DNA from 2 places in the Promicromonospora sp. NPDC057138 genome. Region 2 is predicted to be linked to the other one. Evidence: riboswitches for the same ligand, from Rfam matches in the RefSeq annotation. Region 2 holds a riboswitch; the other holds the start of a gene.
What was found. Region 2 has a riboswitch for cyclic di-AMP ahead of ACFT2C_RS20940 (C40 family peptidase). Riboswitches for the same ligand answer to the same signal wherever they lie in the genome.
Positions count from the first base shown of each region.

Region 1: another riboswitch for cyclic di-AMP. It lies ahead of ACFT2C_RS00190 (C40 family peptidase); the one in region 2 lies ahead of ACFT2C_RS20940 (C40 family peptidase).

Region 1 is NZ_JBHUUX010000001.1:36,745-48,519, forward strand. It holds gene ACFT2C_RS00180 (S8 family serine peptidase) at 1-887, opposite strand, end outside; gene ACFT2C_RS00185 (hypothetical protein) at 1,032-1,925, opposite strand; cyclic di-AMP (ydaO/yuaA leader) riboswitch at 2,089-2,285, shown strand; gene ACFT2C_RS00190 (C40 family peptidase) at 2,288-3,022, shown strand; gene ACFT2C_RS00195 (TrkH family potassium uptake protein) at 3,238-4,605, shown strand; gene ACFT2C_RS00200 (hypothetical protein) at 4,686-5,630, opposite strand; gene ACFT2C_RS00205 (GlsB/YeaQ/YmgE family stress response membrane protein) at 5,627-5,890, opposite strand; gene ACFT2C_RS00210 (ion transporter) at 6,104-6,955, shown strand; gene ACFT2C_RS00215 (class I tRNA ligase family protein) at 6,969-8,951, opposite strand; gene ACFT2C_RS00220 (hypothetical protein) at 9,266-9,487, shown strand; gene ACFT2C_RS00225 (zf-HC2 domain-containing protein) at 9,613-11,064, shown strand; gene ACFT2C_RS00230 (zf-HC2 domain-containing protein) at 11,264-11,775, shown strand, end outside.
Region 2 is NZ_JBHUUX010000046.1:29,481-41,255, forward strand. It holds gene ACFT2C_RS20890 (urease subunit alpha) at 1-1,670, shown strand, start outside; gene ACFT2C_RS20895 (urease accessory protein UreF) at 1,680-2,444, shown strand; gene ureG (urease accessory protein UreG) at 2,518-3,276, shown strand; gene ACFT2C_RS20905 (urease accessory protein UreD) at 3,476-4,279, shown strand; gene ACFT2C_RS20910 (HoxN/HupN/NixA family nickel/cobalt transporter) at 4,366-5,394, shown strand; gene ACFT2C_RS20915 (NmrA family NAD(P)-binding protein) at 5,316-6,212, opposite strand; gene ACFT2C_RS20920 (winged helix-turn-helix transcriptional regulator) at 6,301-6,723, shown strand; gene ACFT2C_RS20925 (MarR family transcriptional regulator) at 6,743-7,144, opposite strand; gene ACFT2C_RS20930 (substrate-binding domain-containing protein) at 7,242-8,297, shown strand; gene ACFT2C_RS20935 (FAD-binding oxidoreductase) at 8,416-9,756, shown strand; cyclic di-AMP (ydaO/yuaA leader) riboswitch at 9,993-10,149, shown strand; gene ACFT2C_RS20940 (C40 family peptidase) at 10,149-10,931, shown strand; gene ACFT2C_RS20945 (purine-cytosine permease family protein) at 11,087-11,775, shown strand, end outside.

The sequences.
Region 1 (11,775 bases), on a different contig from region 2:
GCCATCGACGTGCCCGCGTAGGCGTCGTAGCTGCCCTTGCCACAGGTGTCCGACCCGGTGCCCACGGGAACCGTGGACCAGACGTCGCCGTCGCAGCCGGTCAGACCGCCCGAACCGCCGGGCGCCGAGACGCTCCTCAGGTCGAGCTTGATCGGCAGCTCCGAGTAGTAGGAGTGGATGCCTGCGTTGTCCGTGGCCCCGACGCAGATCGCGACGCTGGTGAACGCCGGGTCGCTGCAGAGCGGGGTCGACGAGTTGCCGGCCGCCGCCACCGTGAGCACGCCCTGCTCGCGGGCGTACGCGATGGCGTCGCGCATCAGGGTGTCGACGCCGAGGATCGTGAACAACTGCCCGCCCGGGCCGGAGCCCAGCGAGAGGTTGATGACGTCGGCTCCGTGGTCGGCGGCCCAGCGGATGCCGTCCGCGATGTCCTCGGACGAGCCCGAGCCCGCCTCGAGCACCTTGACCGGAAGGATCTTGGCATCCGGTGCCACGCCGGCGACGCCGATGCCGTTGTTCGTAGCGGCGGCGACGATGCCCGCCACGTGCGTGCCGTGCTCGTCGCCGTTGTTCTTGCCGTCGGGGCCCCTGAAGTCCCCCTCACCGCACGGACGGACGTCCGCGCAACCGGTAAAGGTGGCTCCCGGCAGGAGCTGGCCCGCCAGGTCCGGCTGGTCGAAGTCGACACCCGTGTCGACCACTGCCACTACCGCGCCCTTGCCGGTGGCCGTCGGCCAGGCGGCCTCGGCGTTGATCTGGTCCAGGCCCCACTGCTTGTCCCGGAGGGGATCGCTGGTCGCGGCCTGCGCACCCGGCGCCACGGCGACGAGCGCCGCCACGGCCAGCGCCGCGGAGGTGGCGACGCCGACGAGTGACTTCCTGTTCATATATTGCCCCCATTGCTCGCCAGGGGCTGATTACCCCCGAACTGGCCCAAACGTACGGGTATCGGACAGGGATAGAACAGGGCAGACGGGGCGGAGCGGGTGAAATTTACACAATCGCAATCAGCAGTGGCGCGGGTTGCCAGCTCAGGCCCAGGCCTCGGAGAGCTCGCCCTCGTCCGGCGCTTCCCGGGAGAGCCGGAGCGCCGCGATGGCCGCCCCGAGCAGCAGCGCGACGACCCAGGCCCCGAGCTGGTGCCCCTCGGACACGATCGCCGCCGAGGCGATCTCGTCCCAGACGATGCCGACGGCGGACAGCGGGTCCTCGGTGGGCGCCGAGCCGGGCCAGATGTTCTCCTGGACTGCCAGCAGGGCCGGGCCGGCGGCCTGCAGCACCCAGACGACGCCGGCGGCGGGCAGCCAGCCCAGCAGCTCGATGGGCCGGCTGTCCACGGCGAGGCCGAACGCGACGCCGAGCGCCACCGCGAAGATCCACCAGGTACCCGTGGGCGACACCGGCTGTCCCGGCACGAAGCCCCAGAACCAGCCGTCGAGGAGCACCACCGGCAGGGCGAGCGCGAGCCCGCGCAGCGCGGCGGGGCCGAGGGCCGTCAGGAGGCCCGCCCCCAGGCCCACCAGACCGGCCGCGCCGGTCACGACGAGCATTGCGAGCGGTCCCGCGTCGCCCGGCACGCTCTCGCGCATCGCGAGCCACCAGGACGTCCCGCCCGCGGCTGCCATGGCGATCAGCGTTCCGGCGATCGCGGCGCCCGCACCCGCTCCGGCCGACGCCGGGAGGCCTGCGGCTACCCCGGCGAGGAGGCCGCCGACCAGGGCCATGACGACCAGGCCGACCACCGCGTCGTCGGTGGTGAAGGGGAGGGGCGAGAAGCCGGCGACGCCCGCCGTCGAACCGTCCGCGAGGCCTGTGACCTCGTATAACGCCTGCAGGAGCCAGGGCAGAAAGCCACAGGCCCACCAAGCAATAGCACTGATGGGAAGCACCCACCAGGCGGAGATGTGGTACTCACTGTCGGCCATGCCGCCGAACGGTAGCGGATGTGTGATGTCGGTCATAACCCCCGATGACGGAAAGAGCGCAAATCTGCGCCTTCGTTGGGTCAGACCGTAATGCGTAACCCGATCGTGACTTTTTCGATGAAGGTGTGTACTTTGACTCCTACTCCGCCGCAACGGTGGAGTCGTGAGCCGGACGCCGAATCCTGTCACCGGTTCATGACCAGACGTTCGAGACAGGAGCGGGGGACCCACTTCCGGGCGACAGCAGGACCGTCGTCCTCGGGGTGAAGCCGAGCGGTACCCCCCAAGTAGCCGTGCGGCCGGGTGTTTACTCCCACCCGAACCCGACAGCTGACCTCGCAGGCGGTACAGGAGACATTTAGGTGACGAACTCCATCCGCGGCCGGCATCGTGACAGCCGGCCGGCCATGACTCCGCTGACCATCCTCGCTCGTACCGCCACAGAGAACGCCGGCACCGTCGCCCGCCGGGGCGCCATCGCCGCAGCCGCAGGCGGCGTTCTGATCTCGACCATCGCGACGACGGCCCACGCGGCCCCGGCGATGGACCTCAAGACCGACGTCAAGACCGCCAAGCTGAACACGGCGGACCTGAACTCCCTCACCGCGGTGGCCAAGCAGGCCGTCGCCGCCGCCCCCACCGTGACCGTCCCGGCCGACGCGAAGATGCCGATCGAGATGGAAGCCCTCGGCACCTCGCCGGGTGCGGACGGCGAGAAGGGCGAAGGCCCTGCCGTCGTCTCGGTGGACGCACCGGACCCGGTCCCGGTCGGCCAGCAGGCCGTCAACATGGCCATGAACTACCTCGGCATCACGTACGTGCTGGGCGGCGCTTCGCCGGCCGAGGGCATGGACTGCTCCGGCCTGATCCAGTACACGTTCGCGCAGCTCGGGATCTCCCTGCCGCACTCGTCGAGCGCGCTGCTCGGCTCCGGCTACCAGGTCACCTACCCCGAGCCCGGCGACATCGTCTGGACGCCCGGTCACGTGGCCCTGTACGCGGGCGACGGCATGGTCATCGAGGCCTGGGCCGCCGGCATGCCGGTGCGCTACACCGAGATGTGGCAGAACAGCCCGACGTTCATCCGCGTCGTCTGAGCTGAGCCGAAAGCACCGCCGCACGGCAGCAGCTCATCGTAAGGCGCCGCCTCCGTCCCGGGTATTCCCGGGTCCGGAGGCGGCGCCTTACGCGTGCCCGCGCTGATTCCCGACTACGGTGACCGTCGGGCGTCAGGGCGACGCCGGCAGACACCGACGCCGGTAGGACAGCTCGGCATCGACGCGTGCGACGAACGAAGGACGACGGTAGGCAGATGCGGTTCAGCAGCCCCTTGGGTCGCGAGCAGGGCCGGGGTGCGGCACTGCAGCGCCGGCCCGGCCAGCTCGTGATCGTCGGCTTCGCCGGCGCGATTGCGGTGGGAACGCTGCTCCTGCTGCTGCCGGTCGCGGCGTCAGGCGAGCCGGCCTCGTTCATGGAGGCCCTGTTCACCGCGACGTCGGCCGTGTGCGTGACCGGGCTGATCGTCACCGACACACCGGTGTTCTGGTCCGGGTTCGGCGAGGCCGTGATCCTGGTGCTCATCCAGCTCGGCGGCCTGGGCGTCATGACCGTCGCGTCGCTGCTGGGCGTCCTGGTGACCCGGCGCCTCGACCTGGGATCCCGGCTGGTGGCGGCGGCGTCGACGCGGACCGTCGGCCTCGGCGACGTGCGCCGGATGCTGGTCCGCGTGGTCGTCGTGGCGTTCGTCGTCGAGGCCGCTACGGCACTGGTGCTGGCCCTGCGTTTCGCCGCTGCCTACGACGAGCCGCCCGGCCGGGCGCTCTGGTACGGGGTGTTCCACTCCGTCTCGGCCTACAACAACGCGGGCTTCGCCCTGTTCTCGTCGTCGCTGATCGACTTCGTGGCCGACCCCTGGATCTGTGTGCCGATCTCCGTCGCCACGATCCTCGGCGGGCTGGGGCTGCCCGTGATCCTCGAGGTGCTGCGCGAACGCCGCCGACCGAGCCGGTGGAGCGTCCACACCAAGATCACGCTGCTCATGACCGCGGTCCTGCTGGTGGGCGGCACGCTGTTCTTCCTCGTCACGGAGTGGGACAACGCCGCGACGATGGGCACACTCGACACCGGCGGCCGAATCCTGGCGTCGTTCACGCAGTCGGCTCAGGCCCGCACAGCGGGCTACAACTCCTTGGCCACCGGTGAGATGCATACCGAGACCTGGCTCGGCACGATCATCCTGATGTTCATCGGCGGCGGGTCGGCGGGAACCGCCGGCGGCATCAAGGTGACGACGTTCGCGGTGCTCGCCCTCGTGATCTGGTCCGAGCTGCGCGGCGACCCGGACGCCAGCGCCTTCGACCGGCGCATCTCGCCCGCCACCCAGCGGCAGGCGCTCACGCTGGCCCTCCTCGCGGTCGCGATAGTGGTTCTCCCCACCCTGTGGATGACGGCGCTCTCGCCGTTCACCGTGGACCAGATCCTGTTCGAGGTGACGTCGGCGTTCACCACCACCGGCCTGTCCACGGGGATCACCGCCCAGCTCGCCTGGTATCACGAGTTCGTGCTGGTGCTGCTCATGTTCATCGGGCGGCTCGGGCCGGTCACGCTCGGCACCGCGCTGGCGCTCCGCGCCGGCAGGCGCCTGTACCGCCTCCCGGAGAGCGCCCCGATCATCGGCTGACCGTCCTCCGTGTTGTGAGCGCGATCGTTGCGCCTAAGACGGGCACGTAGTCGCCAAGATCCCGCCCACAACAAGGGGGGTCAGTCGGGCCAGTCGCAGTAGTCGCCGACGAAGTCGTAGAAGTCGGAGCGCGCGCTGTCCGGCATCGGCACGTAGACCGTCGGCTGCGGGGCGCCGTCGACCCGCGCGGAGACGGGCACGAAGGTGCCGCGCTTGTCCTCGGCCACGGCGTGGACGTCGCAGCGGGCGGGCACGACGGCGAGCACCACCTCGCCGGACCGCTGCCCCGCCAGGTCCCGGCCGACCCACCCGGAGGTTCCGCCCGGGTCGGGGTTGCTCATCAGCGTCGTCCCGGCGATCCGGTCCAGGGTGACCTCGGGCCCGCCGTCGACCGGCTCGATCCGGAGCGTGACCAGGGCGGTCAGCTCGCCGTCCCGCGTCTCGACGGGGACGTCCGGGTCGACGGCGAGGGCCGCGCCTGCTGCCACGGCGGCCACCGCGCAGTCCGCCTGGTGGTTGCGGGCGAGGTGTCCCACGGGGTCGCCGACCTCGTCGACGGCGACGTCGGTGGCCGGTCCCAGGTCGTCGCCCTCGCCCAGCGCGAGCGTGATGGTGCCCGACGGCGGGGTCTCCGCCGCCCCCGCTCCGGACTTCGCCCCCGCGCCGGCACACCTCGGCTCGCCCAGCCCGACGTAGACCGCGCGGGTCGTGCCGGGGCGCAGCACGAGGGTGTGCTCCTCCTTGGTGGGGTGCGACGGCCCGAAGCCCTCGGCGTCCAGGGCCCCGGACAGGAGCGTCATCGTCTCGTCGGAGTCGTTGGTGACCTCGAGCCGGACCTCCCGCGTCGCGTACTGCTCGCGCCCCTGCTTCACCTCGACGCTGAGGTGGGCGGCGACGTCGGCGGGCACGCGGCCGCGCGTGGACGACGGAGGTGCGCCGCCCGCCGTGCACGCAACCGCGGCCGCGCCGATCAGCGACGCCAGAAGGACGACGCCGACAGCGCGGCCGCGGGATGCGGCGGTCAAGCGTTCCTGCGCCCGAAGATGGCCTGGACGATCAGGATGACGATGATCGAGCCGATCACCGAGAAGAGCCAGCTCTGCCACGACCAGAACTCGTCGAAGCTGATGTTGAAGAGCAGGCCACCGAGCCAGCCACCGAGCATGGCTCCGAGTACGCCGAGCAACAGGGTGACCCAGAAGCCGCCCGGCTGCTTACCCGGGATGACGATTCGGGCGATGACGCCCGCGATCAGTCCGAGGATGAGAAAGGCCCAGAAGCCCATGACATTTTCCTCCAGAGTGGTTGGCTTGCTTGCGCACTACCTCAGCACTGATCGGGGCCACTTGCCACCGGACCCGCCGAATCAGTCCCAAATTGGGACATTGCGTCCGGACGAAACCGGCCAAACACCCCCGCGCTACAGTTCGCCGGGGCAGACGCCAGACGCAGGACCGGGGCAAGGGGCTCCGGGCACGGGAAAGCTGAGGGAGATCGCATGAACCAGGGGATCGGCACGCCGGCCGAGCCACGGATCGAGCCGCGCAGCGGGCGGGAGCGGCTGCGCGCGTTCCTCGACCGGAGGTGGTTCACCAACCTCGTGCTCACAGTGATCCTGGCGAATGCCCTGGTCCTGGGCGCGGAGACCATGGTGGACGGCACGGCGCTCGAGATCCTGACCGACATCGACCACGCCATGCTGGGCTTCTTCGCGCTCGAGCTGCTCCTGCGGATCATCGCCTACGGCCGCAGCTTCTTCCGCGACCCGTGGAACGTGTTCGACCTCGTCGTCGTCGGCGTCGCGGTGCTTCCGGCCAGCGAGTCCCTGTCCGCGCTGCGTGCCCTGCGCGTGCTCCGGGTGCTGCGCGTGATCACCGTGGTGCCGTCGCTGCGCCGCGTCGTCGACGGCCTGCTGCGGGCCGTGCCGGGGATGGGCGCCGTCGGCGCGCTGCTGGTGCTGGTCATGTACGTGTCGGCGGTCATCGCGACCGGCCTGTTCGGCGAGGCCGCGCCCACGTACTTCGGGAATCTCGGGAGCTCCCTGTTCACGCTGTTCCAGGCCATGACGGGCGAGGCCTGGCCCGACATCGCCCGCGCGGTGATGGAGGTCCATCCCTGGGCGTGGATCTTCTTCGTGGTCTACATCCTGGTGGTCGGCTTCGCGGTGCTGAACCTGTTCATCGCCGTCATCGTCAACGGCATGGAGGAGATCTCCGAGGAGGAGCGCAGGGACGACGAGCAGAAGGACGTGCGCCTCGACCACCTGGCCGCGCAGAACCACGAGATCCTCGCCGAGCTCCGCTCCCTGCGCGCGAAGCTCGACGAGGACGAGGGCGGCGCCGTCGCCTGACCCGGGCCGTCGCCTAACCCAGCACGACGTTGACCAGGTGCGGCGGCCGCACCACGACCCGCCGCACCGTCCGGTCGCCCACGGCCCGCGTCACGGCGGGCCGCGCCAGGGCGGCCCGCTCCAGGTCCGCGGCCGCGACGTCGGCGGACACCGGCAGCCGGTCCCGCACCTTGCCGTCCACCTGGACCACCGCCTCGACCTCGGTCGTCACCAGCAGCTCGGGGTCGACGTCGGGCCACGGCTGCGCCGCGACCGGCGTGGTGCGGCCCAGCCGTTCCCACAGCTCCTGGGCCGTCTGCGGGGCGAACAGGCTCAGCAGCACGGCGACGGCCTCGACAGCCTCGCGGTAGGTCTGCGCGCTGGCACTGGCCCCATCACCCACCCCAGGACCATCACCCGCCCGCCCACCCATGGCCCGCCGCACCTCGGTCACCAGCTCCATCAGCCGCGCGATGGCGACGTTGAACCGCCCGGCCTCGACCAGCGCGTCGACGTCGCGCACCGTGCGGTGCACCGACCGGCGCAGGGTGTCCGGGCCGGCGTCGTCGGCCGGCCCTGCCGGTGGTCGAGCTTGTCGAGGCCCTGGTCTCGACGAGCTCGACCCACGGGAGGGCGCCGGGACCAGGCGCAGCACGCGGGCCAGGAACCTCCGCATCGCCTCGGGCGAGACGTCGGCCCAGTCGACGTCGTCCTCCGGCGGCCCGGAGAACAGCATCGCCAGCCGGACGGCGTCGACCCCGTGCCGGTCCAGCTCCGCCGCCAGGTCCACGCCGTTGCCCAGCGACTTGCTCATCGCCCTGCCGTGGTTGACCACCTGGCCCTGGTTCATCAGGCGGGCATAGGGCTCAGGCGAGGGCACCAGCCCCATGTCGTACAGGACCTTGGTGACGAACCGCGCGTACAGCAGGTGCATCGTCGCGTGCTCGACGCCGCCCACGTACAGCGCGGCGGGCATCCACCGGGCGGCATCCTCCGGGCGGAACGGGCCGCCGTCGTACCCGGGCGACAGGTACCGCAGGAAGTACCAGGACGAGTCCACGAAGGTGTCCATCGTGTCGGTGTCCCGCTCGGCCGGGCCGCCGCACCGCGGGCACGCCGTCCGGATCCAGTCCCGGGCGCCGGCCAGCGGCGAGACGTCGCCCGGGACCAGCTCGTCGCCCTCCAGGTAGGGCAGCTCGACGGGCAGCTGGTCGTCCGGCACGACCACCTCGCCGCAGTCCGGGCAGTGCACCACGGGGATCGGCGCGCCCCAGTAGCGCTGCCGGGAGATCAGCCAGTCGTGCAGGCGGTAGGTGGTGCCGTCCGGCGCGTCAGGCGCGTCCTGCCGGCCGATCCAGTTCCGCTGCATCGTCAGGACGTGCGCCGGCCAGCCTGGCTCCAGCAGCGACATGTCGTCCAGCAGGCGGTCTGCGTAGGCGGTGATACGGAAGAACCACTGGGTCAGCGTCCGGGCGACGACGGCGGTGCCGCAGCGCTCGCACGCGCCGTCGACCACCTGCTCGTTGGCCAGCACCGTCCGGTCCCTCGGGCACCAGTTCACCTCCGCCGCCGCCCGGTACGCGAGGCCCCGCTCGTGCAGGCGGGCGAACAGCCACTGGGTCCAGCGGTAGTACTCGGGCTCGTGCGTGTGCAGCCGTCGCGACCAGTCGAACGAGACGCCGTAGCGCCGGATCGATGCCGCCTGGGTGGCGATGTTGGTGTCCGTGAACACGGCCGGGTGCTCGCCCCGGCGGATCGCGGCGTTCTCCGCCGGCAGGCCGAACGAGTCCCAGCCGACCGGGTTGAGCACGTCGAAGCCCTTGGCCCGCCAGTGCCGCGCCACGACGTCGGTGATCGCGAACACCTCCGCGTGGCCCATGTGCAGGTCGCCCGACGGGTACGGGAACATCGTCAGCAGGTAGCGGCGGGGGCGGGCGCCGTCGTCGGACGCCTCGAACAGGCGGTCCGCGGCAGGGCTCGCACCTGCCGCGCGGGTGGTGGGGTACGTATCGCTCATCGCTGTCGCTCTCCGGTGCATCGATCGGGTCCGGGCACGAAAAAGCCCCTCGCAAGGAGGGGCGGCCGCACCGGGTGTGCCCGATCGAGGGGCTGATCCAGTGCGGCTAGATAAGCAGCGAGGGTGCGATGCGCATGCGCCCACGATACGTGGGGCGGCCGAGCGGGGTAAAGGAAGTTCGGGACGGGGTCCGCGGTCCAGCGAGAGCGCCGGTTCGGTCCGCCGCCAGCGAGGTCCGAACCGGACGTCACGGACGAATCGAAGAAATTTCCTCAAGTGCTGTGACATCCGGGCGTCTCGTGCGTCTGGGCTGCATGGAACACACCGAGCACCCCGAACTCGTTCGTCTGGGCGCCCAATACCTGCGCGCCTACGCGGAGGGCGATGCCGTCAGCCTCTACCGCCTCGCGGACGCGTGGGGCGCGAGCGACCTGATCGCCGCCACCTGCGAGGTCGCGCTCGCGGTCATCCACGCGACGTCCGGACCGCAGGGCCTCGACGCGGTATCGACAGCGTTCTCGACCAACCGGAGGTGAGTACCGATGGAGCAGATGAAGTCCCCGTCTGAAGATCCCGAAGACATGTGCGAAACCGACGTCGTGGTGCGATCATGGGCCAGCGGGTCGAAAGGGGACACAACTCGCAGAGGGGGCAAGGCCGCGTGACCACCACGGGTGACCTACGGATCGACGACTGGGTCGTGCATCGTCCTAACGTCGTGCGTTCGGTCGTCGCCCGTGTGCCCGGCATCGATGCCGAGGAAGCCACCAGCCGTGCCTTGGAGAAGATGGTCCGGATCGTCTCCACCGGCGGGACGATCGACGACCCGGCTCCGTACTGGCGGCGTGCGGCGGTCAACGAGGCCATCTCCATGACCCGCGAGGCCGGACGCGCCCGCCCGGTCGAGGACGACACGCTCGACGGCCTCACTCCCCCGGTCGCCGGCGCCGAGCTCGACGCCGAACGCCTGGCCGACGTCACGATGCTCCGCACCGCCCTGTCCGACCTCGCCGAGGACGACCGGCAGATCCTCCTCGAACGCCACGTCCACGATCGTGCCGTCACCGACATCGCCACCGGCCTCGGCGTCCGCCCCCACGCCGTGACCATGCGGCTACGCCGCGCCGAGGAACGCCTCGCCGGCGCCTTCGCCGCCGCCCACGCCCAAGCCGTCAACGAATCCGAGTGCCGCACCACCCGCGCCGCCATGCACGACTACCTCAAGGGACGCCTCCTGCCCCGCAGGCAGCAGCGCCTGGAAGTCCACATGGACGGCTGCACCGAGTGCACCCGGGCGTTCATCGACGTCCGCGAAGTGTCCTGGATGCTGCGCGACTTCGGTCAGCACCTCATCGCCGGCGGCTTCGTGACCGGCGCCGTCGGCACGGGCGTCGCGGGCGCCGGTGCTGCTGCCGAGGGCGCCAAGCCACGGTCGTTCGGCAAGAAGGAGACGGCGGTCGCGGCGGGCGTGCTGGCCGCGCTCGCCATCGGCGGTGGGGCCGCGGCCGCGACCTACCTCAACCGGCCCGACCAGCCCCCGGCGCAAGCCATCCAGGACACCGGAGCCGGTGGCGGCAGTGGCAGTGGCAGTGGCTCGGGAGGCGGAGGTGGCGGCGACTCCTCGCCCACCGAGCGGGAGCCGAGCACCGACAAGCCCCCGTCGATCCCGCCGACCGACCCGCAGCCGCGCCCTGCGACCACGCCCAAGGAGGACGCGGCGCCGGTGTCCGACCCGGTGACCGAGCCCGAGGAGGACGTGGCCGATCCCGCGCCGGTACCGGACGACACCTCGGAGCCGTCCGACCCCGGGTCGGATCCCGCACCGGAGCCGGGCGGCAGCCCGGACGAACCGGCGCCCGAGGAGCCGCCCGTCGATCCGGCACCGGAGGAGCCCGAGGAGCCGACAGTGCCCCCGGTGGATCCGCCCGACCCGCCGGACGTCCCTGATGGGCCCGGGATCGGCACGGCGCTGGACGACCTGCTCGCGAACCTTGGTCTCTCCGACCTGCCCGGCATCGACCTGACGACGACGACGCTGGACGAGATCTGGGCATTGCTCCTGAGCCCGTTCGAGCAGGCCGCCGACGACGCCGAGTCGGCGACCGGAGACTGATGATGACGCGGGTCCGCTGCCGGCCCCGCCTCTGCTCGGCGCTGTGCGAACGCACAGTCTCTCTGGGCGACAGCCCAAGATCCCCGATCGATCACACCTGCACCTTCCGCGCGCCCGCATTCTTTGCGAGCATGCACCCCCGACGTTCCGTGCAACGTGAGGTCACGCGGCGCCTTGTCGCGTGCAGGAGGGGGGCAGCGTGACGGTCACCAGCGCCGACCTCAGCCAGTGGGCAGCGCATCGACGCGCGGTCGTCTTCACCGTCTCTCGGCGCGTACCCGGCATCGACCCGGAGCTGGCCGCGAGCCGCGGCCTGGAGCTCCTGTGCGTGGAGCTCATCAAGCGGGGCGACGTCGCCGACCCCGTCACGTTCTGGAGCACCGCTGCGGTGAACGCGGCCCTGGAGATGGCCCACGAGGAACCGTCGGCCGCGGAGCAGACCGCGACGGCCGAGGTCGTGACGGCGCCGGTCCGGCGTGCTCTCGACTTCGAGGTGCTGAGCGCGGCGATGGAGAGGCTGCCGGCCGGCGAGCGGCAGATCCTCTGGGACCACCATGTGGTGTCCCGGCCGGTCGCGGCCATCGCCGACGAGATCGGCGTGCTGCCCTACGCCGCCAAACGTCGCCTGCGCCGCGCGGAGAACCGGCTCGCGAGCAGCCTCGCCGAGACCCACACCGGCATCGCTGACGACGCCGAGTGCAAGACCACCCG
Region 2 (11,775 bases):
CGCTGTACGGCCCGACGGTCGGCGACCAGGTACGCCTCGGCGACACCGACCTGTGGATCGAGATCACCGAGGACCGCACGGCCGGCGGCGAGGAGGCGGTCTTCGGCGGCGGCAAGTCGATCCGGGAGTCGATGGCGCAGTCGACCCGCACCCGAGCGCAGGGCGCGCTGGACACCGTGATCACCAACGCGATCGTCCTGGACTGGTGGGGCGTGGTCCGGGCCGACGTCGGGCTGCGCGACGGGCGCATCGTCGCCCTAGGCCGGTCCGGCAACCCGGACGTCGCGGACGGCGTCCACCCCGACCTGGTCATCGGGCCGTCGACCGACGTCATCTCCGGCGAGGGCCGGATCCTCACGGCCGGCGCGTTCGACGCGCACGTGCACCTGCTGTCGCCGTCGCAGCTCCACGAGGCGCTCGCCACGGGGATCACGACGGTCGCGGGCGGCGGGACCGGCCCGTCCGAAGGGTCGAAGGCGACGACGGTCACGGGCGCGGGGCACCTGCGCCACATCCTGCGTGCCCTCGACCCGGTGCCGGTCAACGTGCTGCTGCTCGGCAAGGGCAACACCGTCAGCGCCGACGCCCTGGCGGAGCAGGCGCTGGCCGGTGCGGGCGGCTACAAGATCCACGAGGACTGGGGCGCCACCCCGGCCGCGCTGGACGCCGCGCTGCGCGGCGCCGAGGAGTGGGGGCTGCAGGTCGCGCTGCACTCGGACTCGCTGAACGAGGCGGGGTTCGTGCAGTCGACGATCAGCGCCATCGACGGCCGCTCGATCCACGCCTTCCACGTCGAGGGCGCGGGCGGCGGGCACGCGCCCGACATCCTGACGATCGCCGGCCTGCCGCACGTCATCCCGGGCTCGACGAACCCGACGCTCCCCCACACGGTCAACACCGTGGCGGAGCACCTCGACATGCTCATGGTCTGCCACCACCTGAGCCCCGCGGTCCCGGAGGACCTGGCGTTCGCCGAGTCCCGCATCCGCGCCACGACCATCGCGGCCGAGGACGTGCTGCACGACATGGGCGCGCTGTCGGTCACCTCCTCCGACGCGCAGGCGATGGGCCGCATCGGCGAGGTCATCACGCGCACGTGGCAGGTGGCGCACGTGATGAAGCATCGCCGCGGCCCACTCGGCAGCTCGGAGCCCGCCGACAACGAGCGCGCCCGCCGGTACGTCGCCAAGTACACGATCAACCCGGCGATCGGCCACGGCATCGACGCCCACGTGGGCTCGGTGGAGCCCGGCAAGCTCGCGGACCTCGTGCTGTGGGACCCGCGGTTCTTCGGCGTCCGGCCCGACGTCGTGCTCAAGGGCGGCGTGATCGCCTGGGCCGCGCTCGGCGACCCCAACGCGTCCATCCCGACGCCGCAGCCGGTGCTGCAGCGCCCGGCGTTCGGCGACGCGATAGCGGGCGACCTCTCGCTCGCGTTCGTGGCCCCGGCCGCGATCGAGGACGGGCTGGCGGACCGGCTCGGGCTGCGCCGGAAGCTGGCCGCCGTCGCCCCGACGCGCGACGTCGGGAAGGCGGACATGCGCAACAACGACGTCCTGCCCCGGATCGACATCCGGCCCGACACGTTCGAGATCCGGGTGGACGGCGACCTCGTCGAGCCCGCGCCCGCCGTCCGCCTGCCGCTCGCCCAGCTCTACTCGATGTTCTGACGGCCGCCCATGACCTCACCCCACGCCCTCTCGGTGGCGATGCTGCTAGCCGACGCGCGCCTGCCCAGCGGCGGGCACGCGCACTCGGCGAGCCTCGAGCCCGCGCTGCTGGGCGGCATGCCCACGGGCGACGTGCCCGCGTGGCTGGTCGGGCGGGCGACGACCGTGAGCCTGGTCGAGGCGGGCACCGCCGTGGTGACGGCGCGGCTGTTCGCGGGGGCGGACGGCGGCGTCGCGGGCGCCGGCGCATCGGAGGGCGTCCGGCCGGCTGGGTCGCCCGACGCCGTCCGACCGGCTGACGGCTTCGGCCTCGCCGACGTCGTCCGCGCGTGGGCGGCCCGGACGCCCGCCCCCGCCCTACGCGATGCCGCCCGCCTGCTCGGCCGCGGCTATCTGCGGCTCGCGCGCACCCTGTGGGCGGACGCCCCGGCCGTGCGCGCCCTCGCCGCGCACGACGCCGCCCACGGCCCGCTCCCCCGCGCGGTCGTCCTGGGCGCGGTCGCCGCGGCGACCGGCCTGCCCGCCCCGGACACCGTGCGCCTCACCGTGTACGACGACGCCCAGACGGCGGCGTCGGCCCTGCTCAAGCTCGAACCCCTCGACCCGGTCACGCCCGCGCGCTGGGTCCTCGAAGCCTGCGCCGCGGCGGAGCAGCACGTGCTGCGCGTCGCGGCGTGTACCACCCCGGAGGACATCCCAGCCTCCGGTTCCCCGCAGACCGAGGGCTGGGCGCAGGCCCACGCCCTCCTGAGCCAAAGGTTGTTCCGTGCCTGATTCCATCCTTGGCCCCGCCCCCGCCTCCCTTGACGCCCCCGCCCCCGACGTGTCAGACGCACAGGTCACTCAGGTGACCCATGCGTCTGACACGTCGGCTGCTCACCGTGCCCTCCGCCTGGGGGTCGCCGGCCCGGTCGGCGTCGGCAAGTCGTCGCTGATCGCGACCATCTGCCGCGCGCTCGGCGCCGAGCTCCGCATCGGCGTCATCACCAATGACATCTACACCGACGAGGATGCGCGGTTCCTGCGCTCGGCTGGCGTGCTCGAACCGGAGCGCATCCGCGCGGTCGAGACGGGCGCGTGCCCGCACACCGCGATCCGCGACGACGTCACCGCGAATCTCCTGGCCACCGAGGACCTGGAGCGCGACTTCGACCCGCTGGACCTCGTCATCATCGAGTCCGGCGGCGACAACCTCACGGCGACCTTCTCCCCCGCGCTCGTCGACGCCCAGATCTTCGTGCTCGACGTCGCCGGCGGCGGTGACGTCGCCCGCAAGGGCGGCCCCGGGATCGGCCGCGCCGACCTGCTCGTCGTGAACAAGACCGACCTCGCCCCGTACGTGGGCGTGGACGTCGACCGGATGGTCGCCGACGCGTCGGCGGCGCGCGAGAACCGGGCGGTCGTCGCGCTCTCCCGCAGCGACGACGCCTCGGTCGCCGAGCTGCGCGCCTGGGTGCTCGGCGTGCTGGACAGCTTCCGCGCGGGCGCGCACGTCGCCCAGGACCCGGGCCCCATGGCGCCCCACTTCCACGCCGACGAGGACGGCGGCTACGTGCACAGCCACGACGACGATGGCCAGGCACACGACCACGCCCACGCGCACTGACGGGCCGATGCTGCGCGCAGCTGCGGGCGAGAAGGCGGCTCCGGCCGGGGACCCGGCACCGGCCGGGAGGCCGGATCCGTCCGCTGCGCCGACCCCTGGCGTGGAATCGGCGGATCCGCCCGCAGTGATCTCGCCGCCAGGGTCGGCCGGGCCGGAAGTGCTGGTGGGGCGAGCCGGATCCGTTCCGTCGGTTCCGCGGGTGACCCGCGTCGCGGTCGAGCGCCCGACGGGGTTCGGCGCGCCGGTGCGCGTCCGCACCTCGGACGGCCTCCTGGCCGCACGGCTCGTCTCCCGCGACGGCGCCCGCGCGGAGGTCGCGCTCGTCGCGCGCGGAGCGATGCTGCTCGGCGGTGACCACGTGGTCGTCAGCGTCCAGGTGGACCAGGGGTGCGCACTCACGCTGACCGACGTCGGCGGCACCGTCGCGTACGACGGCGCCGGCCGGGAGTGCCGGTGGGACGCCGACATCCGCCTCGGCCCCGGTGCCGCCCTGGCCTGGGCGGGGCTCCCGTTCGTCGTGGCCCGCGGCGCCGACGTGCGCCGGACCACGACGGCGCGCCTCGCCGCCGACGCCCGCCTCACCCTGCGGGAGACCGTGGTGCTCGGCCGGTCCGGCGAGCGCGGCGGCCGCATCGTGCTGCGCACGGACCTCACGGACGACGTCGGCCCGATCCTCGTCGAGGAGCTCACCGCCGCCGGCGACCGCCCGGTCCCCGGCGTCCTGGGTGCCCACACCGTTCTCGACACCGTGACCGCCGTGCGGGGAAGCACCGAAGTACCGCCCGACGAACGCCCCGGCCCCGGCTCTCTCCCTCGAATCGGCCCTGGCCCCGGTAACCGTGGCCCCGCAGCAGTTCCGGAAGATGCACCCGGCGTCGGCGACGCGGTGACGCTCCAGCTGGAGCGTGCCGGGACCCTCACCCGCTGGCTCGGCGCCGCCACCCACCTCAGTCCCCTCGAACCCCCGGCTCTGGCTCCTGACCCCGATTCAGCAGGCGCGTGAGGACCGGAAAACCCGGGATTACGGCTCTGCTGAGCCTGCTGAACCGGGGTCAGGAGCCCCGGCCCGACGAACGCATCGGAGGACACATGACTAGCAGCACGGCCGCCGACCAGTTACCCGGCCGCCCGGCCCGCCGCGAGCGCCGGGGTGCGACGATGCCCGTCGTCGTGGCACTGCACGTCGTCGGGATCGGCGGCCTGGCCGCGGCCCTGCTCGTCGACGGCGGAGCCGGGGCGATCACCCTGGCCATGGGGCCGGCAGCCTATGCGCTTGGCCTGCGGCACGCGTTCGACGCCGACCACATCGCGACCATCGACAACACGACGCGCAGGCTCGTCAGGGCGGACCGGGACGCGCGCGGCGTCGGGCTCTGGTTCTCGCTGGGGCACTCGACGGTGGTCCTCGGCGCGGCCCTGCTCCTGGCCCTGGGCGTGCACGCTCTGGCGCCGATGCTCGACGACGAGTCGTCGCCGCTCCGTACGGCCACCGGCATCTGGGGGCCGCTCGTCTCGGGGACGTTCCTGCTGGCGATCGCCGTGGTCAATATCGTCATGCTGCGCCGCGCGGTGCGCGGGCACACCCACCAGCACCCAGGCGGGCCCGTCACCTGGGTGCTGCGCCGGTTCGAGTGGTCCACGGACAAGCCGGCGCGGATGTACGTCGTCGGGCTGCTGTTCGGGCTCGGGTTCGACACCGCGACGGAGATCGGCCTGCTGGCGATCACGACGTCCGCCGCCCTGGGCCAGGTCGCGTGGTACTCGGCCCTGCCGCTCGCGGTCCTGTTCGCCGCGGGCATGTCGCTGCTGGACTCGGCCCAGGGCGCCGTCGCCCGGCGCGTCTATGCGCGGGCCGGGACCGGCGGCACACGCTCGGCCGGCGCCGACCCCGCAAGCACGTTGGTGCGCTACGACGTGGTCGTCACCGGGGTGTCGGCGCTGGCCGCGTTGGGGATCGGCTCGGTGACGCTGGTGCAGGTCGCCGTCGAGCACGCCCCCTGGCTCGGCTGGATGCCGGGAGCCGCCGTGGGCCTCGAGCCCTACGGCGTCGTGCTCACCGTGGTGCTGCTGGCGATCTGGGGTGCCGGCTCGATCGCGGGCGTCCGGGCGCGCCGCTGAAGGCTGGGCCCAGGCCTCATCGCAGCGGCGGCCGCGACAGCCGTGGCCAGCGGGTCGGAGACAGGACGGCCGAGGAGCGCGGCGAGGTCGGGGCCGACGCCGTCCAGGAAGCCGTGCCGGGCGGCGGTCGCGATCGAGACGAGCATGGGCGGCTGGAACGGCAGCAACCCGGGCACGTCGTCGAGGAGCCTGCGCCGGTACTCGCCCAGTCCGACGGTCCGGTGCGGGACTCCGAGCCGGTCGGCGACGTCCGACGTCGTGATCGGCGTGCCGGTCAGCTCGTAGGTGTGCCCGCTGTGGCGTGCCGGATCCACCGCGACGACCGCCGCGGCCTCGGCGAGGTCCGCACGAGCCACCGCGGCCACGGCCCCGTCCCCGAATGCGGACTCCATCCCGTCGCCGGTCCACATCAGCAGACCGCCGAAGAGCTCGGCATACAAGCCGTTGCGCAGGATGGTCCACGGCAAGCCGCAGGCGCGCACGAGCCGTTCGGTGGCACGGTGCGCCAGCGCGAAACCGAGGTGGTCGCCGGCGCCGGTCAGGCTCGTGTAGATGACGTGCCGGACGCCGTCGCGGGCGGCAGCCTCCAGGACTGCCGCGTGCCGCTCGACGACCTGGTCGTCCTCGGCGTAGCCGGCGGAGACCAGTACCAGGGTCGAGACACCGGCGAGGTCCAGACCGGCCGGGTCGTCGAAGTCGAGCCGCCGCATCCCGTCGCCGGGGGTGCGGCTGCCCCCTGCCGCGATCGCACCGTGGGCACGCAGCGCCGCCAGAGTGGCCGAGCCGAGGTTTCCGTTCGCTCCGGTCACCAAGATCATGTCAGTCACAGTCTCCCCGTCGTGGTTCTCTTCGGTAACTACACTCGATCCTTATCTGCCGTCGTGGCAGCCACAAGGAGGCAGTTCGATGTCACTCGCGCACACCGAGGTAACCGCCGCACCCGCCGACCTCGACCCCTGCGGCTACGAGGGTCACCCGGACTGCGGGATCCGCGAGGTGCTGGACCGCATCGGCGACAAGTGGTCGGTACTCGTGGTCGTCGAGCTCGCCAGAGGGCCACGCCGCTTCCGGGAGCTGCAACGCGCGATCGACGGCATCTCGCAGCGCATGCTCACCCTCACCGTGCGCAGGCTGGAACGCGACGGACTCGTCATCCGCACCGTGTACGCGACCGTCCCGGCCCAGGTCGACTACCGGCTGACCGAGACCGGGGCCAGCCTGACCCACCTCGTCGAAGCCCTCGCCGGCTGGTCACTCGCCCACCGCGCCGTCATCGCCGAGGCACGGCACCAGTACGACCGGACTCACCCCGACCACGACATCCGGTGACGGCGACCGCCGTCGGCAGCTAGGCCTGCGCCAGCCTCGCCGTCAGGCGGGAGAGCACGTCGCGGCCGCGGGACGAGAGGTAGACGCGGATCACCCGACGGTCGAAGCTGTCGACCTCCCGGTAGACGAGGGCCTTGGTCAGCAGGTCGTCGACCCGCCGTCCGAGCGTCGCCTTGTCGGCGAGCACCGCCTCGCGCAGCTGGGACATCGTCAGGCCGTCGCCCGAGCCCAGGACCTCCAGGATCAGCCACTCGTCGAGCGTGTAGCCCTCCGGGCCGAGCACCTCAGCGGCGTTCCGGGCCGCGCGCCGGGCAGCCAGGACGGACTCGCGCAGCAGGGTCGCGGCCATCGCGTCACGCACCATCGTGTCGTCCACGTCGTCGTGGGGCGTAGCCGTGACCGTCTCATGACCAGTCCGCATGATCGCGTGCCCTTCCTGTGTGCTCGTACACTACCCGCCAACACAGGCCGAGCCCAGTAAGAGGAACCTCTCAGGGCCCATCACGGGACGGGGCGTCATGTCGGACTTCGTCGTCGGCGCGCTCCTGCACTTCCAGGGGCCCGGGGGCATCTACGGCCCGTCGTGCCAAGCCGTGACGGAGCTGGCCGTGGCCGAGATGAACGCGACGGGCGGGATCCTCAGCCGCCCCGTCCGCGCCGAGTTCCTCGACGCCGGCCAGCCCCTCCCGATCCTCCGTCGTCAGGTGGCCCGAGCGCTCACCGCCGGCAGCATCCACGCGCTGACCGGCTGGCACACCTCCGCGGTGCGCAACGCCGTCGTGCCGCTGGTGCAGCGCCGCGTGCCCTACGTCTACCCGGCCGCGTACGAGGGTGCCGAGACGCGGCCCGGCCTCTACGTCACCGGGGAGGTCCCGTCGGCTCAGCTCTTCCCCGCCATCGCCCGGCTGCGGGCCGAGCTCGGGGTGCGGAGCTGGTACGTCGTCGGGGACGACTACGCCTGGCCGAAGCGCACGTTCCAGGTGCTGTCCACCCAGGTCGCGTCCCTCGGAGTGGAGTTCGCCGGCGCCCGGTTCCTCGCCGAGCAGGGAGCGAGCCGGGCGGAGCTCGGCGGCGTCGTGAACGACATCGAGGCGTCGCGGGCCGACGGCGTCCTGATGCTGATGGTCGGGCAGAACGGGGTCCGGTTCAACAGGGCGTTCGCCCGGCAGGGCCTGGACGAGCGGATGGTCCGCCTGAGCACGCTCATGGAGGAGAACATGCTCATGGGCAGCGGCGTGGGCGGCACAGCGAACCTCTACTCGACCGGTGGCTGGTTCCGGAGCCTGGCGACGGGCGAGGCGCTCGACCTCATCGGCCGCTACACCGCCCATCACGGCGTGCACGCCCCCGCCGTCGGCGCCGCGGCGGAGGCCTGCTACGAGGGCATCTTCGCGCTGCGCACCATCGTCGAGCGGGCCGGGAGCGCGGCGGTGGCGGCCACCGACCGCTCGGTCGACGGCGTCGTGTACGAGGGCCCGCGGGGCTCGATGCGGTTCCAGGGCAACCACGCCGAACAGCGCCTCTACCTCGCGCGTGCCGAGGGCTTCGACTTCGACCTCATGGGCGAGCTCTAGCGGCAGGGACCGCCGCGTGACCCAGGCCACACGGCCGCGCTGTCACACCTGTCGCGGCTGCGGAGTCTCCTCTTCATCCGGGTGCGACACGCAGCCCGGCTCCTGTGGAAGGAATGCCATGACTTCAGCCCTTGACACCCTTCGCCGCGACTTCGGCGGCGACCTCATCGAACCGGGCGACGCCGAGTACGAGGCGGTCGGTCGCTCGAAGCTGGCCGCGGGCAGCCCTGCCTACGTCCTGCGCCCCGCGACCGCCGGCGACGTACAGGCGGCGGTCCGCTTCGCCGCGGGCTCCGGGCTCACGCTGTCGGTGCGGGGCGGCGGGCACAGCTTCGCGGGCTTCGGCACGAACGACGGCGGCGTCGTGATCGATCTGAGCAGGCTCGCGAGCATCGAGGTCGTCGACGACGAGCGTCACCTCGTGCGGATCGGCGGCGGCGCCACCTGGGGCGAGGTCGCGGCGGCACTGACCCCGCACGGCCTGGCCATCTCCTCGGGCGACACGAAGAGCGTCGGCGTCGGCGGGCTGACGCTCAGCGGCGGCATCGGCTGGAAGGCCCGGAAGTACGGCCTGGCCCTCGACAGCGTGGTCGCCGCCGACGTGGTCACCGCCGACGGCGAGATCGTGGCCGCGAGCGCCGACGAGAACCCCGAGCTGTTCTGGGCGATCCGCGGTGGTGGCGGCAACCTCGGCGTCGTGACGGCCTTCGAGTTCGTGGCGCACCCGACCACCGAGGTCTTCTTCGGCAAGATCACGTTCCCGCAGGCCGAGGCGGTCGAGGTGCTCCAGGGCTGGGCGGACTACCTCCGTGCGGCGCCGGAGGAGCTCACGTCCATCGCGAACCTCGCCAACCCGCTCGCGGGCGGCCCGGCGGCGCCGGTCGAGATCCACGTCGCGTTCGACGGCGACGACCCTCAGCTCGCCGCCCGGGCGCTCGACCCGATCCGCGGGCTCGGGACAGTCCTCGACGACGACGTCGCCCCGCACGCCTACGCGGACATCCTCGTGGAGGGCGGCTCGCCGCCGCCCGGCATCGAGGTGCTGGCCCACGACGGCTTCGTCGACCGAGAGTCGGTGCCCGAGGTGCTGCAGATCCTGGCCGAGGTCGGGACGTCGCCGGGGTCGCCGTCGATCGCCGTCCGGAGCGTGGGCGGCGCGGTGTCCCGGGTGCCGGCCGACGCCACGGCCTACGCGCACCGCGGGGCGGAGCTGATGGTCGCGACCGTCGCGGGCGGCCCGGCAGCCGTCGTCGAGGCCGCCCGCGGCCGCCTGGACGCGATCTGGGAGAAGCTCGACCCGCACATCAACGGCGCGTACGCGAACTTCCTGACGTCGGCCACCGACCAGGACATCGCCGCCGTCTACCCGGCGGGGACGTACGAGCGGCTGGCTGCGGTCAAGCGGCAGTACGACCCGAGCAACCTGTTCGCACACAACCACAACGTCCGGCCGGAGTAGGCAGGGCCGGCGCGACCGGTGTGACCGGCGCGAACGCGGGCGCCGTCCCTGCCGGGGACGGCGCCCGCATCGCGCGCCGTGACGTAGCCCACGTTGGATAACCAGGTCAAGCCGGACATATGGCTATCCGTCGACCGTAACGCGATTGTGACTTTCCAGCGGTCCGGGGTTACGGTCGATCCCGCTCACGGTAAATCCGTGGGCTCCCGAGGCGGACGCCGAGCCCTGTCAGCGCCTCCGGGACTGCACCGACCAGATGACAGGGACGGGGGAACCACGAAGTCGGGCACCATCCGGTGCCCTTGGGGTGAAGCCGCACCAGCAGGACGCGGCCGGGTCATTCTCCGATCCGAATCCGACAGCTCACCTCGTAGGCGTCCGGAGAACCGATCGTGACTACTCGCACGCCTGGGCGCCATCGTGCTGCCCGCAAACCCATCACCCCGCTGACCCCCATCTCCCGCGCCGCGGCGCGGGGCATCTCCGGCGCCGCTCGCCGCGGCGCGATCGTGGCAGCCGGTTCGGGCCTGGTCGTCACCCTGCTCAGCGTCCCCGCGGACGCCGCACCCGTGAGCGACCAGGGCACGGCAACGGCCGAGCTCGAGATCATCACAAAGACGTCGCAGGCCTCCGTCGAGCGGGTCGCGGCTACGCAAGAGGTGACGACCGCACCCCCGGTGAAGGTCGCCGCCGACAGCAAGTTCAGGCTGGAGACGGGGACGATCAAGGTGACTCCGGCGCCCGAGCCGGAGCCCGTCGTCGAGCCCGAGCCGGTCGTGGAGCAGGCCGTCGCCGAGGAGCCCGCTGAGGAGGCAGTCGAAGAGGCCGCCCCGGCCGCTGCCGCGGGTTCCGACATCGTCTCCATCGCCATGCAGTACCTGGGCGTGCCCTACGTCTGGGCCGGCGCGACGCCCGCCGGGTTCGACTGCTCCGGGTTCACGTCCTACGTGTACGCGCAGGTCGGCATCACCCTGCCGCACTCCTCGGCGGAGCAGCGCTACTCCGGCACCGTCGTCTCGGCGGCCGAGGCACAGCCCGGCGACCTCATCTGGAGCCCCGGCCACGTCGCCATCTACGCGGGCGACGGCATGCAGGTCGAGGCCCCGGTCCCCGGCGAGACCGTGCGCTACGACGAGATCTGGCAGTCCAGCCCGACCTTCATCCGCGTCGGCTGACACTCGTCGGCTGACACTCGTCGGCTGACGCTCGTCGGCTGACGCTCACCGGCCGGCCACGGCCGACCCCGCTCGGCCACGCCGCACTACGAGGGCCCGCACCAGCACGGTGCGGGCCCTCGTGCGTGTCAGCGGCTGGTGGCATGATCGCGGCCATGAGCGTCCCCACGGCGGTCGAGACCAACGCCCTCAACACCATCGACGAGACCGAGCGGCGCGGCTCGCCGCGCGACCTGTTCTGGCCGTGGTTCGCGGCCAACGTGTCCGTGCTCGGGCTCGGCTACGGCTCCTACCTGCTCGGGTTCGGCGTCTCGTTCTGGCAGGCGGTGGTGGTCGGCGCGATCGGCATCATCGTGTCGTTCTTGTTCTGCGGGTTCATCTCGCTTGCCGGCAAGCGCGGTTCGGCGCCCACCATGGTGCTGTCCCGGGCGGCGTTCGGCGTGCAGGGCAACAAGCTCCCGTCGCTGCTGTCGTGGGTCCTCACCGTGGGCTGGGAGACGGTGCTGGTGGCCCTGGCCACGCTCGCGACGTCGACGGTGCTCGGCGCCCTGGGCTGGGGCGGCGGCACGGTCACCAAGGTCGTGGCCCTCGTGGTCGTGGCGGCCGTCGTGGTCACCGCGGGCATCTTCGGGTTCGACCTGGTGATGCGGCTGCAGGTGATCATCACGGTGCTGACGGCGGTCCTCACCGTCGTCTACATCATCCTGGTGGCCGACCACATCGACTGGGCCACCGTCGCCGCGATCCCCGCGGGCGGCTCGCCGCAGGTGATCGGCGGGCTCGTGTTCATGATGACGGGGTTCGGCCTGGGCTGGGTCAACATGGCCGCCGACTACTCGCGCTA